Linked DNA regions of Pseudovibrio sp. M1P-2-3. Each later gene encodes a partner of the first gene's protein in a complex. Links are inferred from orthologs where the notes say so. Each region holds a gene or a part of one and is shown in the gene's direction. Other genes may lie near its edges. The genes, in order: pnp and P6574_RS07470.

The links.
Region 2: the proteins of pnp (region 1) and P6574_RS07470 are in contact, whole or in part, in a cryo-EM structure (PDB 9QH0), measured with the Escherichia coli proteins. The link is inferred for Pseudovibrio sp. M1P-2-3 from one-to-one orthologs.

The regions. Positions count from the first base shown.
Region 1 is NZ_JARRCW010000001.1:53,125-59,822, forward strand. The notes cover bases 1,412-4,311. They hold pnp (polyribonucleotide nucleotidyltransferase), read left to right. Parts: upstream 1,412-1,752; coding sequence 1,753-3,870; downstream 3,871-4,311. Other genes in these bases: rpsO (30S ribosomal protein S15), read left to right, coding at 1,412-1,507; P6574_RS00250 (hypothetical protein), read left to right, coding at 3,929-4,102. Also shown: 30S ribosome-binding factor RbfA, read left to right, coding at 1-35; tRNA pseudouridine(55) synthase TruB, read left to right, coding at 68-1,015; more of rpsO, read left to right, coding at 1,238-1,411; P6574_RS00255 (DMT family transporter), read right to left, coding at 4,326-5,228; P6574_RS00260 (hypothetical protein), read left to right, coding at 5,730-6,533; P6574_RS00265 (GNAT family N-acetyltransferase), read right to left, coding at 6,640-6,698. UniProt on the Escherichia coli protein: Involved in mRNA degradation. Catalyzes the phosphorolysis of single-stranded polyribonucleotides processively in the 3'- to 5'-direction. Also involved, along with RNase II, in tRNA processing.
Region 2 is NZ_JARRCW010000001.1:1,618,601-1,625,900, reverse strand. Bases 1-3,502 are described here. They hold P6574_RS07470 (Rne/Rng family ribonuclease), read left to right. Parts: upstream 1-314; coding sequence 315-3,302; downstream 3,303-3,502. Also shown: P6574_RS07465 (M48 family metalloprotease), read left to right, coding at 3,579-5,042; P6574_RS07460 (DsbA family protein), read left to right, coding at 5,088-5,831; accB (acetyl-CoA carboxylase biotin carboxyl carrier protein), read left to right, coding at 6,337-6,801; accC (acetyl-CoA carboxylase biotin carboxylase subunit), read left to right, coding at 6,815-7,300. UniProt on the Escherichia coli protein: Endoribonuclease that plays a central role in RNA processing and decay. Required for the maturation of 5S and 16S rRNAs and the majority of tRNAs. Also involved in the degradation of most mRNAs.

The DNA.
Region 1 (6,698 bases):
ATGAGCCTTCGGATGATTATGAAGATCGCGACTAAAAACTAGAAATAAAACTGAGATTGCACAGAGAATGGCGAAGCAGCAGCGGCGCAGAATACGCTACCCCGTCAATGGATGGCTTGTCTTGGACAAGCCCTTGAACCTTACCTCAAACCAAGCACTTGGTAAGCTGAAGCGTGTATTCAACCCCGAAAAGGTTGGTCATGCAGGTACGCTGGACCCTCTTGCCAGTGGCTGCCTTCCAATTGCTTTTGGTGAAGCTACCAAAACAGTTCCCTTTGTGATGGGCGGGCGCAAGGTTTACCAGTTTGAAGTGACATGGGGCACACAAACTTCAACGGATGACGCAGAAGGGGACGTAATCGCTTCCAGCGACCAGCGGCCCACCCGTGAAGAGATCGAGAATGTTCTCCCGCAGTTTCAGGGGGAGATCATGCAAGTTCCCCCCAAGTTCTCGGCGATTAAAGTGGACGGGAACCGTGCCTATGATCTGGCGCGTGACGGGAAAGACGTGGAACTGGAAGCGCGGCCCATTGATATTCATCGTTTAACCCTTCGGGAGATAATCGATGAAAACAAAGCGGTGTTTGAAGCCGAGTGCGGTAAAGGCACCTACGTACGCTCTCTTGCCCGTGATATTGCTTTGGAGTTGGGAACGCGCGGATATGTGACTGGCCTGCGCCGTTTGCTGGTCGGCTCGTTCGGTGAAGCCGATATGGTGACACTGGAGGAGCTTGAGGACGCGGCCGGACAACTGGAAGAGGGGCAGTCTCCCTTGGAAAGTGCCGAGTTGATGGAGGCCTTGCTACCTGTTGAATCCGGTCTCTCCCTCCTGGAAGGGGTTACGGTTAATGGGGAGGCCGCGCAAAGGCTGAAGCGTGGTATGCCGATTATCTTACGCGGTGCAAATGCTCCAATCGGACCCGAGGACATTTATGTGACCAGCGGGGGCACTCTCATCGCCTTTGGTGAGGTTTCCAAAGGAGAATTTAAACCCAAAAGAGTGTTTAATCTCTGAGGGTTATGGGCCATGAAAATATCTCTGGCGTTTTAAAGGAGATTGCTTCATAGTCCACGCGGATTGCTTCATGTTGAGCGATCCGAGCTTTCCCGATGACACCATGCTGGACGACATCTTGGCATGGCCGATTGGGGGAAGGGCTTCAAAAAGAAGCAGCGCGCATTCACATGCGTGATTTTGAAAATGCTCAATAAGAGCTGAACTTATAAGGACTAATCGATGTCGATTACACCTGAGCGCAAAGCTGAACTGATTAAAGAATTCGCTACCAAAGAAGGTGATACCGGTTCTCCAGAAGTGCAGGTTGCTATCCTGACACACCGCATCACTGTTCTGACCGAGCACTTCAAAGGTCACAAAAAGGACAACCACTCCCGTCGTGGCCTGCTGAAAATGGTTAGCCAGCGTCGTAAGCTTCTTGACTACGTTAAGGGCAAAGACGTTGCACGCTACCAGTCTCTGATTGAGCGTCTGGGTATCCGCCGCTAAGGCACCCTCAAACGCGGCGGTTTCCAAACCGCCGCGTTTTGTATATGAAGGAGTAGGTTTTTTAAAAAGGGCAGGATTGCCAGATGCTTGAAGTCGAGCTTCTTGCTGTCTTGCCTTTATGAAACCTACCAAACAGAACGGGCAGGCCCATCAATTTGGATGGGTCTGCTCAACTCTTGTTTATTGATTCGTATTTCCCCTCCAATTCTTGCCGGATGGGAAATAAACGTACGCTAGGAAAAAATATGTTTGATACGCATCGCGTTGAAATTGAGTGGGGCGGCCGTCCGCTTATCCTCGAAACTGGTAAAATTGCACGTCAGGCTGATGGCGCGGTTCTCGCGACATACGGCGAAACCAAAGTTCTTGCCACCGTTGTTTCCGCAAAGACTGCAAAGCCGGGTCAGGACTTTTTCCCGCTCACAGTGAACTATCAGGAAAAAGCTTACGCAGCTGGCCGCATTCCAGGCGGTTACTTCAAGCGCGAAGGCCGTCCAAGTGAGCATGAAACACTCACATCCCGCCTGATCGACCGTCCGATCCGCCCGCTGTTCGTTGATGGCTACAAGAACGAAACTCAGGTTGTTCTGACAGTTCTGTCCCACGACCTTGAAAACGCTCCTGACATTTTGGCAATGGTTGGTGCATCCGCAGCGCTGACAATTTCCGGTGTTCCATTTATGGGCCCAATCGGCGGTGCACGCGTTGGCATGATCAACGGCGAATATGTACTGAACCCGACCGTTGACCAAATGGCTGAAACCGATCTGGACCTGATTGTTGCAGGTACTGGCGATGCTGTTCTCATGGTTGAATCGGAAGCTAAAGAGCTTACCGAAGAAGTCATGCTGGGCGCTGTCATGTTCGGTCACCGCGAATTCCAGCCTGTAATCGACGCCATCATCTCGCTGGCTGAGCAGGCTGCTAAAGACCCGCGTGAACTGATTGTTGAAGACCGCTCTGCTCTGTTTGCACAAGTGAAAGAAATCGCTGGTGCGGATTTGGCAGCTGCCTACACAATCACGCAGAAAGTTGAGCGTAAAACAGCTGTTGACGCTGCAAAGGCGAAAGTAATTGAAGCGCTGGTAACTGGCGTGGAAGATGCTCCTGAAGCTGTTGTTGTTGGCGAACAGTTCAAGAAACTGGAAGCTGAAATCGTTCGCGGTTCTATTCTAGACACCGGTAAGCGTATTGATGGCCGCGATCTGGCGACTGTTCGTCCGATCATGTCTGAAGTTGGCATCCTGCCACGCGCACACGGCTCCTCCTTGTTCACTCGTGGTGAAACTCAAGGTCTTGTTGTTGCAACACTGGGTACAGGTGAAGACGAGCAGTTCGTTGACCAGCTGGAAGGCACCAAAAAAGCAACCTTCATGCTGCACTACAACTTCCCTCCTTACTCTGTAGGTGAAGCTGGTCGCATGGGTTCTCCGGGACGCCGCGAAATCGGTCACGGTAAACTGGCATGGCGCGCTGTAAACCCAATGCTGCCTGCTCACCACGATTTCCCATACACCCTGCGTGTTGTATCCGAAATCACTGAGTCCAACGGTTCGTCCTCCATGGCATCCGTTTGTGGTGCATCTTTGTCCCTGATGGACGCTGGTGTGCCTTTGAAAGCACCAGTCGCGGGCATCGCAATGGGTCTCATCAAGGAAGGCGAGCGCTTTGCAGTTCTCTCCGATATCCTTGGTGATGAAGATCACCTCGGCGACATGGACTTCAAGGTAGCCGGTTCTGAAAACGGCATCACTGCCCTGCAGATGGACATCAAGATCGACGGTATCACCGAAGAGATCATGAAGGTGGCTCTGGAGCAGGCTAAAGGTGGCCGCGTTCACATCCTCGGCGAAATGGCAAACGCCATCACAGAAGCCCGCTCCGAGCTTGGTGAGCATGCTCCGCGCATCGAAGTCATCAAGATCCCGGTTGACAAGATCCGTGAAGTGATCGGCTCCGGCGGTAAGGTGATCCGTGAGATCGTTGAGAAAACCGGCGCGAAAGTGAACATCGAAGACGACGGCACTGTGAAAGTTGCGTCCAACGACGGTAAAGCCATCAAGGCTGCCCTGAACTGGATCAACTCCATCGCAGCTGAACCAGAAGTTGGCGTGATCTATGAAGGTACTGTTGTGAAGACAGTGGACTTCGGCGCATTCGTAAACTTCTTCGGTGCACGCGACGGTCTCGTCCACATCTCCCAGCTTGCTCCGCGCAAAGTTGCCAAGACAACTGACGTTGTAAAAGAAGGTCAGAAAGTCTGGGTCAAGCTCATGGGCTTCGACGAGCGCGGCAAAGTCCGTCTCTCCATGAAAGTGGTTGATCAGGAAACTGGTAAGGAAATTCCTCGCGAAGAGGGCTAATTTCCCGCGCTTTTAATGCTCGATAGAAAAAAGGCCAGCTCAACCGAGCTGGCCTTTTTTGATTGCGATTAGAATATTTTCGTATCTGGCTTGCATACGGGAGGTGGCTATAAAACGCATTTTAAATCGTGATTTTGCTATCAGTATTCTGGTGATGGCCAGCGCATCCTTGTGTGCGGCCTTGGTGGCCCTTTTCAGCAAAATTCTCACAGGCGGTATTGGGCTAGACTAAGCTATTTTTCTTCTATTTGCGTGATGGATTGCTTCTTATCGGGACCTTGTTGTCCACTACTTCCGGTTTCCTTGATTAGCTGGTCTACGGCCATAATCCAACATGGAATGTATATACCGGTGCTGCTCTTGTCTTGTCTGGCGGCATTGTTATGACCATTCGGAAAAAGCCACCGACTGATTAGCAATCGGGGGCTTATTGATTTGATCGGTTCGGTGTAACTCTAGTCTCGAGAGGATACTAGAGTTTCTTTAGTCGCTGAAACTGCGCGGGGAGACTGTCTCATACTGAGCAGGATATAAACACCACTGGCGACAATGACAGCAGAACCACCCAAGGTCATCATGTCTGGACGTTCCCCGAAAATTACAGCTCCGAGAAACAGGCCGAACAGGAGACGGGAATAGCGGAACGGAGTTACCACGGACACTTCTCCGGTTCTCATTGCTACAGTGATTGAATAATAAGCGCCAACGCCAATAAATGTGGCAATAAAGATTGCTGTGCCGCTTATCAGATCCGGTAGAACAAAACCGCCAGTCCACAATGCATATGCTCCGCCTGTGGGGATCAGGACAGCAAACCCGTAGACACCAAGTTGCATGTTGGACAGGGCAGGCGGTGCCGCGCGGGTTGCCAGATCACGCCCGGCAAAACCGATCATCCCGATTACTGCAAATATGGATGTCAGCTCAAATGCTTCTGCACTGGGCTTGATGACCAGAAGCACGCCTGCAAACCCGATGACAATTGCAAACCACCGGTGCCAGCGTACATGCTCGCCAAACAGGACCGCCGCACCCAGAGTTACGGCCAGTGGTGTGGCCTGTAATATTGCGGAAGTGCTGGACAGACTGGTAAAGGCGAGGGAAAGAAGGAAGAATAAACGTCCTGCAATTTCAAAGGCTGCCCGAGTAAACAGCGTTGGAGTCATGGCACTGCGGACCAGAGCCTTTTCCCCTCGCTGCCATGTGAGCACAAGAAATAACAGGGTACCTCCGATGCCGAACAGCATGAGGGTTTGTCCAACAGGGACAGCCGCTGTTGCGGTCTTGAGGAGCGTATCCTCCACTGCAAATCCCATCATTGCGAGCACCATCCAAGCGCTCCCGCGTATATTATCCATTCCTGAACTCAAATCTCATTAAATTGCGCCCTACCAAATATTCTCAATCGGCGGCGATGCGTAGAATGATTGTTTATTGCCATTAATACCACCTAAAATTTTTGATGAGTCTATGAAACGAAATCAAAATCGAACGCTATATAGAGAAGACCAAAGGTGCAGTATGTTTTAGAGTGTGTCGATACAGATTGGGTTCGGATACTCTAAATCAGTAATTTGTGAATGACATGATCCGCCTAAAACGGGAGACTGGCTCTCTTGTGCCCAAGCGATAAGACAATCCCGATGGGATTAAAACGCAGCGTACTGTGAACTCGTCATCCCCGCGCGTTTACCTCGTCTGGGTATCGCTCCTGCCCACCTGTTTAGGCTGGGCCGCATCTGACATCTCAAGCCTGATCGACGGGAACGTTCTATTAGCCAAAAGGCACTTTCGTTTTCACGAAACCTGATTTTGCAAGTCTTTGTTGTGTGAACCACTTGCGTCAGGAGCATTTGAAGATGAACAGAAGTTCTAGCTACATACCAGCATGTATTGTTGTGGGCCTCCTTTCTTTACCCAGTTCAGCACTTGCATCAGGGGCGATTATCATGACGGATCTTATCTGTCAGGACCCTCGGGATTCAATCGATACCCTCTGGGCCTCCCGCCGTTATGGAGCAAACGATGTGTTTTTCATGGCGAATGATGGCACTGTGACGGCCATGGAAGCGACTGCGGGGCTTGATACCTTTGAGAATGTCTATGTTGTTTCCCACGGGAGTGAAGACGAGGTTGGGAACATACCGAAAGCAGACTTCGCGCAGTATTTCAAGGCCGCACACCCCAGCACACCTGCAACGGTCTACTTCGATAGCTGCTCCACGGCGGTCGGGGTTGATACGGTTTTGAAACTGACAAACAACCAGTATGGCGATGACATTGCAGCGCTCCTTGGCCCGCAAGGGGCTTGCCAGCTTGTGGGCAATGGAAATCCGGCGGTGGCAGATGCAGATAACCGTTACAATGCGGCGCTACTTCCCGGTAACGACTTTCAAACTGTTGTCGACAACATACTATTTGTTTGGAACAATGAGGACTACGTGGATTCAGGTCGGCGCTGGGGAGATGCCTGCCAGAATTTCGTGGACACAAATGATCTTCAGAATCTGAATACGTTCAGACTTGCTGTTCAAGATAAATTCCTGAATGCCCCCCAAAACCCCGTTAATACCTCCTATAATTATGGATGGCTCATTCAATGGAATACGGGCGGCACAAACTTCTTTCAGTGCGGCACACAAAACGGTGTTGCTTGCCCCTGACCGTTTAGGGTGGGAAGATACCTGCTCTTGGGGCTGAATGTCAGCACAAACTCAGTTTCAGGCAGTATCAAGCTGCCTGTACTACTGCCTCTATCGCAATCTTGCTTTAGCAAAGTCCATTTTTGGCATTGGGCGGCCAACCAAAACATGATGGAAAGTTAGTCA
Region 2 (7,300 bases), 1.6 Mb from region 1 along the record:
CCAGTTATTGACCGGCTCCCCGCCGCCGAACCAATGAGTTTTGCAGCACTTAGATTGCTGTTTGCCCGTCAACCAGAAGGTTGATGGTGGTCACATAAAGGCAGAAGGTTTGTTTAAGAAACGCGCATTGTTAAATGGAATAGGCTCAATCGGCAGTAACCGCGGAATTTTTGCGGATTACGCTGGCATGGCCGCGCGTCACCTCTGCTCTTTCGCAATATTACACTTCAAAAACAATGCAATCGCCGCCGGAACGTTGACGAAACAGGACGTCCTGCGCCGTTCTGGAAGGCTGATTGCGAGGATCGTACTACATGGCAAACAAGATGCTGATAGACGCGGCCCACCCGGAAGAGACCCGGGTTACGGTCGTTCGTGGGAATCGGGTTGAGGAATTCGACTTTGAAGCTGCCAACCGCAGGCAGCTTCGTGGAAATATATATCTAGCCAGAGTAACAAGGGTTGAACCTTCCCTTCAGGCGGCTTTTGTTGAATACGGTGGTAACCGCCACGGCTTTCTCGCATTCAGCGAAATCCATCCCGATTACTATCAACTCCCAAAAGCCGACCGTGAGGAGCTGGAGCGCCAGCTTGCTGCTGAGGCTGAAGCCAACCAAAAAGAGCGCGAGCGCCGCGAGCGGGAAGAAGCGGAAAGAGCAAAAACTGCTGCAGATGCTGAAAACGCTGAAAACTCTGAGGATGACGACGAAAATGCTGAGGAGCTGGATGCTGCACTCTTGGCAAGTTTGGACGCACCCTTTGAAGAGCATGCAGTAGAAGAGATTGTCCCTGACCCTGAAGAGGGAGAGAGTGAAGGCGAAGAGCCGCACAAAACTGCTGCTTCTTCCGCTAGTCTTGATGCAACCGCTTCCCAGACACACGGCGAAGCGGAAACTGGGGGGGAGGACGACGACACCTCTTCGCGAGACGCAAAATCAGAAGGTGATGCGCCAGAGGTCCGCAGTGAAACACGCATTCGCCGTCTGCGCGATCGCTATAAGATCCAAGAGGTTATCAAGCGTCGTCAGCTGTTGGTTGTTCAAGTTGTCAAGGAAGAGCGTGGCAACAAGGGCGCTGCTTTGACCACTTATATGTCTCTGGCTGGTCGTTACTCTGTCTTGATGCCAAACACAGACCGTGGCGGCGGGATCTCCCGTAAGATCACCAAGCCAACTGACCGCAAGAGACTGAAGCAGATTGCCGGTGAGTTGAACGTTCCTGAAGGTATGGGCGTTATTTTGCGCACAGCAGGCGCCAGCCGGACGAAAGCGGAAATCAAACGCGACTTTGAATACCTCATGCGCCTTTGGGAAAACGTACGCGAGTTAACCTTGAATTCTGCTGCGCCAACCTTGGTCTATGAAGAAGGCAGCCTTGTAAAGCGCGCTATCCGCGACCTTTACAACAAAGACATTGATCAGGTTATTGTGTCTGGTGAAATCGGTTACCGTGAAGCGAAAAACTTCATGCGTATGCTGATGCCAAGCCATTCCAAAAACGTTCAACCTTACCGGGATGCCACACCGATCTTCACACGTTACAGTGTTGAAGCTCAACTGGATGCCATGTTCTCCCCGCAAGTGACTTTGAAGTCCGGCGGCTATATCGTCATTAACCAGACAGAAGCTCTGGTCTCCGTTGATGTGAACTCAGGCAAGTCAACCAGAGAGCAGAACATTGAGGACACGGCTCTTGCCACCAATATGGAAGCTGCGGAAGAAATTGCCCGCCAGCTTCGTCTGCGAGACCTTGCTGGCCTTGTTGTTATTGATTTCATTGATATGGAAGAAAGCCGCAACAACCGCTCTGTGGAACGCAAACTGAAAGAATGCTTGAAAGCAGACCGCGCCCGCATTCAGGTTGGACGCATCTCGCACTTCGGCCTTTTGGAAATGTCTCGCCAGAGATTGCGCACAGGTGTTCTGGAAAGCTCTTCCTCACCTTGCCCGCACTGTCACGGCTCCGGCATTGTCCGCTCTGTTGAATCCGTTGCCCTTTACATTTTGCGTGCACTGGAAGACCAGCTGCTGCGCGGCGCAACACACAACATCACGGTCAACACACCGACCGATGTCGCTCTTTATATCCTGAACCAGAAGCGTGGCCACATCACCGAGCTGGAAAAGCGTTTCGGGCTCAGCATTACTCTTGCAGCAGATGACAGCGTCAGCGGTCAGCACTTCACGCTGGAACGTGGTGAGCTGGCAACTCCTGTTCACCTTCCTGCAGAAGACAAAGCTTCTGTTCAACCTGACACCCTGCTCATTCCAGAGGAAGAGAGTGAGGGCGAAGAAGAGAACGAAACTGAAGATTCTACAGAAGAAGAGCAGAAGCCAACTGAACGTCGCCGTCGCCGTCGCCGTCGCCGTCGTGGCAGCCCTGCATCTTCCGAAGAGGACATCTCAGATACACAGCAAGGTGAAGAAACTGACGAAGACGCCCCTGCTCTGGCAGCAGAAGGTGAGCAGACAGACGAAGCAGCTGAAAACGCTGGCGAAGACGCCTCTAGCGAGGAACAAAGTTCAGATGATGAAGACAGCGACTACCGTCGTCGCAGACGGCGCGGAAGACGTGGTGGCCGCCGTTCTCGCAAACCTTCTCAAGATGAAGCAGAAGCAACACAAGAGTCTGCCTCTGAAGGCGAAACAGCCCCTGTAAGCTCCGAAGGTGAGACAAAAGAAGTAAGCCCGGCTCCCGAGCAAGCGTCAACTCCTCAAGAGCAAACGCAAAGCACAGAAGCGGTGACTTCTGCAAGTGCTGAAGCCGAAGCGTCTGAAGCATCTGCTGAGGCGGGTGAACAGGCTGAAGCTAAACAGGAGGACAGACGTCGTCCACGCCCTAGAAGGCGCCCACGCAGAGCCCCTGCGAGAGCCGCTGAAAGTGCCGCGCAAGATTCTGAAATCACAGAATCCGCTCCTGCACCAGAAGCCGCGCCTGCAGCTGAGGCTGCACCGGCATCAGATGTCTCTTCTCCTCAGGCAAGTGAAGAAGCAGCTGCGCCCAAGCCAAGAACGCCGCGCCCCCGCAGACGCCCAACGTCTTCACGGCCACGGCAACCTCGCGAGACAACTCCGGCAAAAGCTGAAGGTGCGCCAGCGTCCAGCACACAAAGCGTACCTGTAAAAGAAGTTAAAACCGAAACAGCGAAACCGGCACCAGAGCCCAAGCAGGTGGCCCCGGCGCCACAAAAAGCTGCTCCAGTGGTCACCAGTGAAAAGGTTGCACCAAAGCCTGCAGGCACTCCGGAAAAATCCGGTAACCAGCCCAAAAGCGGCTGGTGGCAGCGAAGGTCTTTCTTCTAAAAAAACACGAGGGCGGCGAAAGCCGCCCTTTTTCTTTGCCTAAAATTTTTAAAAAGTGCCCTCACTCATTTGATTCGCAGCATTTCAAAGCCACATTGGGCTTGGCCTCTTTTATAAGTCACTCCAAAACATGAATTTAAGCATTTGTATTTGCTTGCTTATTCTAGTTTTTCACAGCACATTAAAAACCTCCCCCCCACTGCCCCAATTCAGCCTTGCTCGGATGGTTAAGCCTTCATTGAAGGGATATGGTGTAAACAACTAAAACGTTTGGTTATGCCAGAGGGCTATACAGGGGGGCGTGTTTTGCTGAAATCTATCTGCTCAACATTTCGATTCAATTACTCGGTAAAAGACTTGGTGCCCAAACTGGCCCGAAGTTCAGTCGCATCTGTAACGGCGCTCTCTCTCCTTTTTTCAGGGCTACCGCTCTCTAGCGCACAGGCGCAGTCCAAAGTGCCGCTGGTACGCGATGCGGAGACGGAAAACCTGCTGAGAGACTACGCCCGCCCAGTTTTTAGAGCCGCTGGCCTGCCCGCCAACCAAGTTGAGATCATCCTCGTTAACGACAAGAGCTACAACGCCTTTGTCCCGGACAGCCGGAGAATGTTCATCAACGTCGGCGTGGTCATGACCGCCAAGACCCCAGAGGAAGTTATCGGCGTCATCGCTCACGAAACCGGCCATATCACGGGTAACCATCTCGTTCGCATGCGTCAGGCGGCGGCAAATGCCCGCGTCATTTCAGTAATCGGTATGATCTTGGGTGCTGGCGCCGCGGCTGCAGGTGTTTCGGCAGGAAGCAGTGCTGTTGCACAAGGCGGCGCTGCCGCCGCTATGGGAGGTGGGAGCCTCGCACAAAGAACATTTCTGGCCTATAAGCGCTCGGAAGAATCTGCTGCCGACCAAGCTGCTCTCAAATATCTGGAACGCACAGGTACCTCGCCAAAAGGAATGCTGACCTCCTTTGAGAGAATGGCAGACGCTGCTTTATTTTCCGCACGTTATGCGGACCCTTATGCTATCAGTCACCCGATGCCGCGTGATCGCTTCAACGCCCTTCAGGTGAAAGCAAAGAAAAGCCGTCACTTCAACAAGAAGGTTCCCTCACAGCTCCAGCAGCGCCACGATATGGTGCGGGCAAAGCTTGCCGCGTTCACATCCCATCCAAAATCGACTTACCGGCTCTACCCCCGCTCCAACAAATCGCTCCCCGCCCAATACGCGCGCGCGGTTGCCACCATGAAATCTTCCAGTGGCAAGAAGGCAGCAAGAGCCATTGACAAACTCATAGCGCAGCAGCCCAACAATCCGTATTTCTATGAATTGAAGGGGCAGGCTCTTCTTGAAGGTGGAAATCCGGCTGCCGCCATTGCACCATTCAAAAAAGCCCTGTCTTACATGCCGCGCAACCCGCAGCTGGAAATTTGGCTTGGCTTTGCTCTCGTTGCCTCTGAGAACCCGCAGTATCTGCCGGAGGCCAAGAGAATACTGACAACCGCTCTCAGGCGTGATCCGAACTCCCACATTGGTTACACCCAACTGGCCATTGCGTACGGGCGCACAGGCGATACCGCTATGGCAGATCTTTCGACTGCCAAAAGCCTGCTTGCCAGAGGAAACCTGAGAAGTGCCCAACAATATGCGGCTAGAGCAAAAAAGAAGATGAAAACCGGCTCCATTTCATGGCAACAGGCCGATGACATCCTATCTTATAAAGTCAACAGGGCTTTGCGCTAGCTTTGATATGAGGTAAACAGTGCCAATTGGCACTATGGAGATAGAATGAATAAGCACGTTCGCAATGTACTCTCCGGCTGTGCAGTTATGCTTTTGCTCCCGTCGATTTCGGCGGGCGCTGCAGAAACTGCCCCCGACAAAGAGGCCGTAGAAAAGATCGTACGCGAGTACCTTCTGGAGAACCCGCAGGTCATTGCTGAAGCCTTGACTGTTTTGGAGGAGCAGCGTGTCGCGCAGGAAGAACAGGCCCGTAAAACGGCAATGTCCCAAGTCTCAGAGCTTCTGTTCAATTCCGAAAACCAAGTCACTCTTGGGAACCCTGATGGGGATGTAACCCTTGTCGAGTTCTTCGATTACAATTGCGGTTACTGTAAACGTGCTCTTGGCGATACATTCCGTTTGATTGAAGAGGATAAAAATCTCCGCGTCGTTCTGAAGGAGTTTCCTGTTTTGGGACAACCTTCCGTGGAGGCTGCGACAGTTGCCATTGCCCTGAACCAGATCGCCCCCGAGAAGTATGAGGAATTCCATAGCCTCATGCTCTCCTCCAGAGGCCGTGCCAACAAGCAGTCCGCTTTGGATACAGCAAAGTCAATTGGCGTGGATACAGTTCGACTTCAAGAGGCAATCGACGCAGGCGTTGCACAGGCTACACTTCAGGAAGTCTACAGTATTGCAGGTACTCTTGGCCTCACCGGCACCCCCTCCTACGCAATTGGAGATGAAGTTGTTGTGGGCGCAGTTGGGTACGACACTTTGAAGAAGAAAATTGAAGCTGAACGTCAATAAGGTGCCCAAGTAACAAAAAGGGCAAATTATCCGGCGAAAAACTTTAAGTTCTGCGTTTAGAAGCGGGTTTGGGTCTTTTCCTTAATCCGCTCTGAATTTATAAGGTTCCAACTGCTGACAACTCGTAGTTCTAGGGGAGTTCATTTAAAAGTAGGAAATTTCTTGATTTTCCTGGGAACTGCTGGTCTGCCAATAATTTGGCACTTATGAACCTTGAGTTTTTGCAGGCTAAGGAGCGCTCCAAAGAGATCCACTTCAAATGAGTGTGAGCCTTTGGATAGCAGGGCTAATTTGAGCCTTCGGGCTCAAAATGCAATTGAGACCATAGACCTACTTCTCAGGTCCTTGGCAAAAAGAACACTGGTGCAACTATGGGCTTAACATCCTTCGGGCACTAGAGAAAAATAACACTCGTCTGCATACTGACTTCATTGTAGGCGGACACTTTATTTGATGGTGACTCTGGCTTCCGTTGCCTGAGCAACACAAACTGGACGATTAAACGATGACGAAACCAAAAAAGTTTGACCAGGATCTGATCCGTCAGCTCGCGACCCTTCTGGATGAAACGAATCTTACAGAAATTGAACTTGAGCAAAATGACTTCCGCGTTCGCGTCGCACGTCAGGCAGCAAACGGAGCCCAAACAATAGTTGCACCAGCAGCCGTTGCTCCAGCAGCAGTTTCCGCCCCAGCTCCAGTTGAGGTTGCGGTGTCAGCAGACCCAGCCAACCACCCTGGTGCCGTCCCATCTCCAATGGTTGGTACTGCTTACCTTGCGCCAGAGCCTGGTGCCCGTGCTTTTGTTGAGGTTGGTGCAAACGTTCGCGAAGGCGACACCTTGATCATCATTGAAGCGATGAAAACCATGAACCAGATCCCGGCACCAAAGTCCGGTCGCATCACTGCGGTTCTCGTCACGGATGGTCAACCTGTAGAATTTGGCGAACCTCTTGTCATCATCGAATAACGGACGGACTCCGATGTTTTCAAAGATCCTCATCGCAAACCGCGGCGAGATCGCACTTCGTATCCAGCGAGCTTGTAAAGAGCTGGGCATTTTGACTGTTGCTGTGCACTCCACAGCCGATCAGGATGCGATGCATGTGCGGCTTGCCGACGAAAGTGTCTGTATCGGTCCGCCCGTTGCCAGAGACAGTTATCTGAATATCCCGCAGATCCTTGCTGCCTGTGAAATCACAGGTGCAGATGCAGTGCACCCCGGTTATGGCTTCCTTTCCGAAAATGCCCGTTTTGCGGAGATCCTTGAAGCCCACGGCATTACCTTTATCGGCCCAACTTCCGACCATATACGGATTATGGGCGATAAGATCATGGCGAAAATCACAGCCAAAGAGCTTGGTATTCCAGTGGTTCCCGGTTCGGACGGCGGAGTGACACCGGACGATGATATTCATGCTATTGCCAATGAAATTGGATACCCTGTTCTCCTGAAAGCTGCCGCAGGT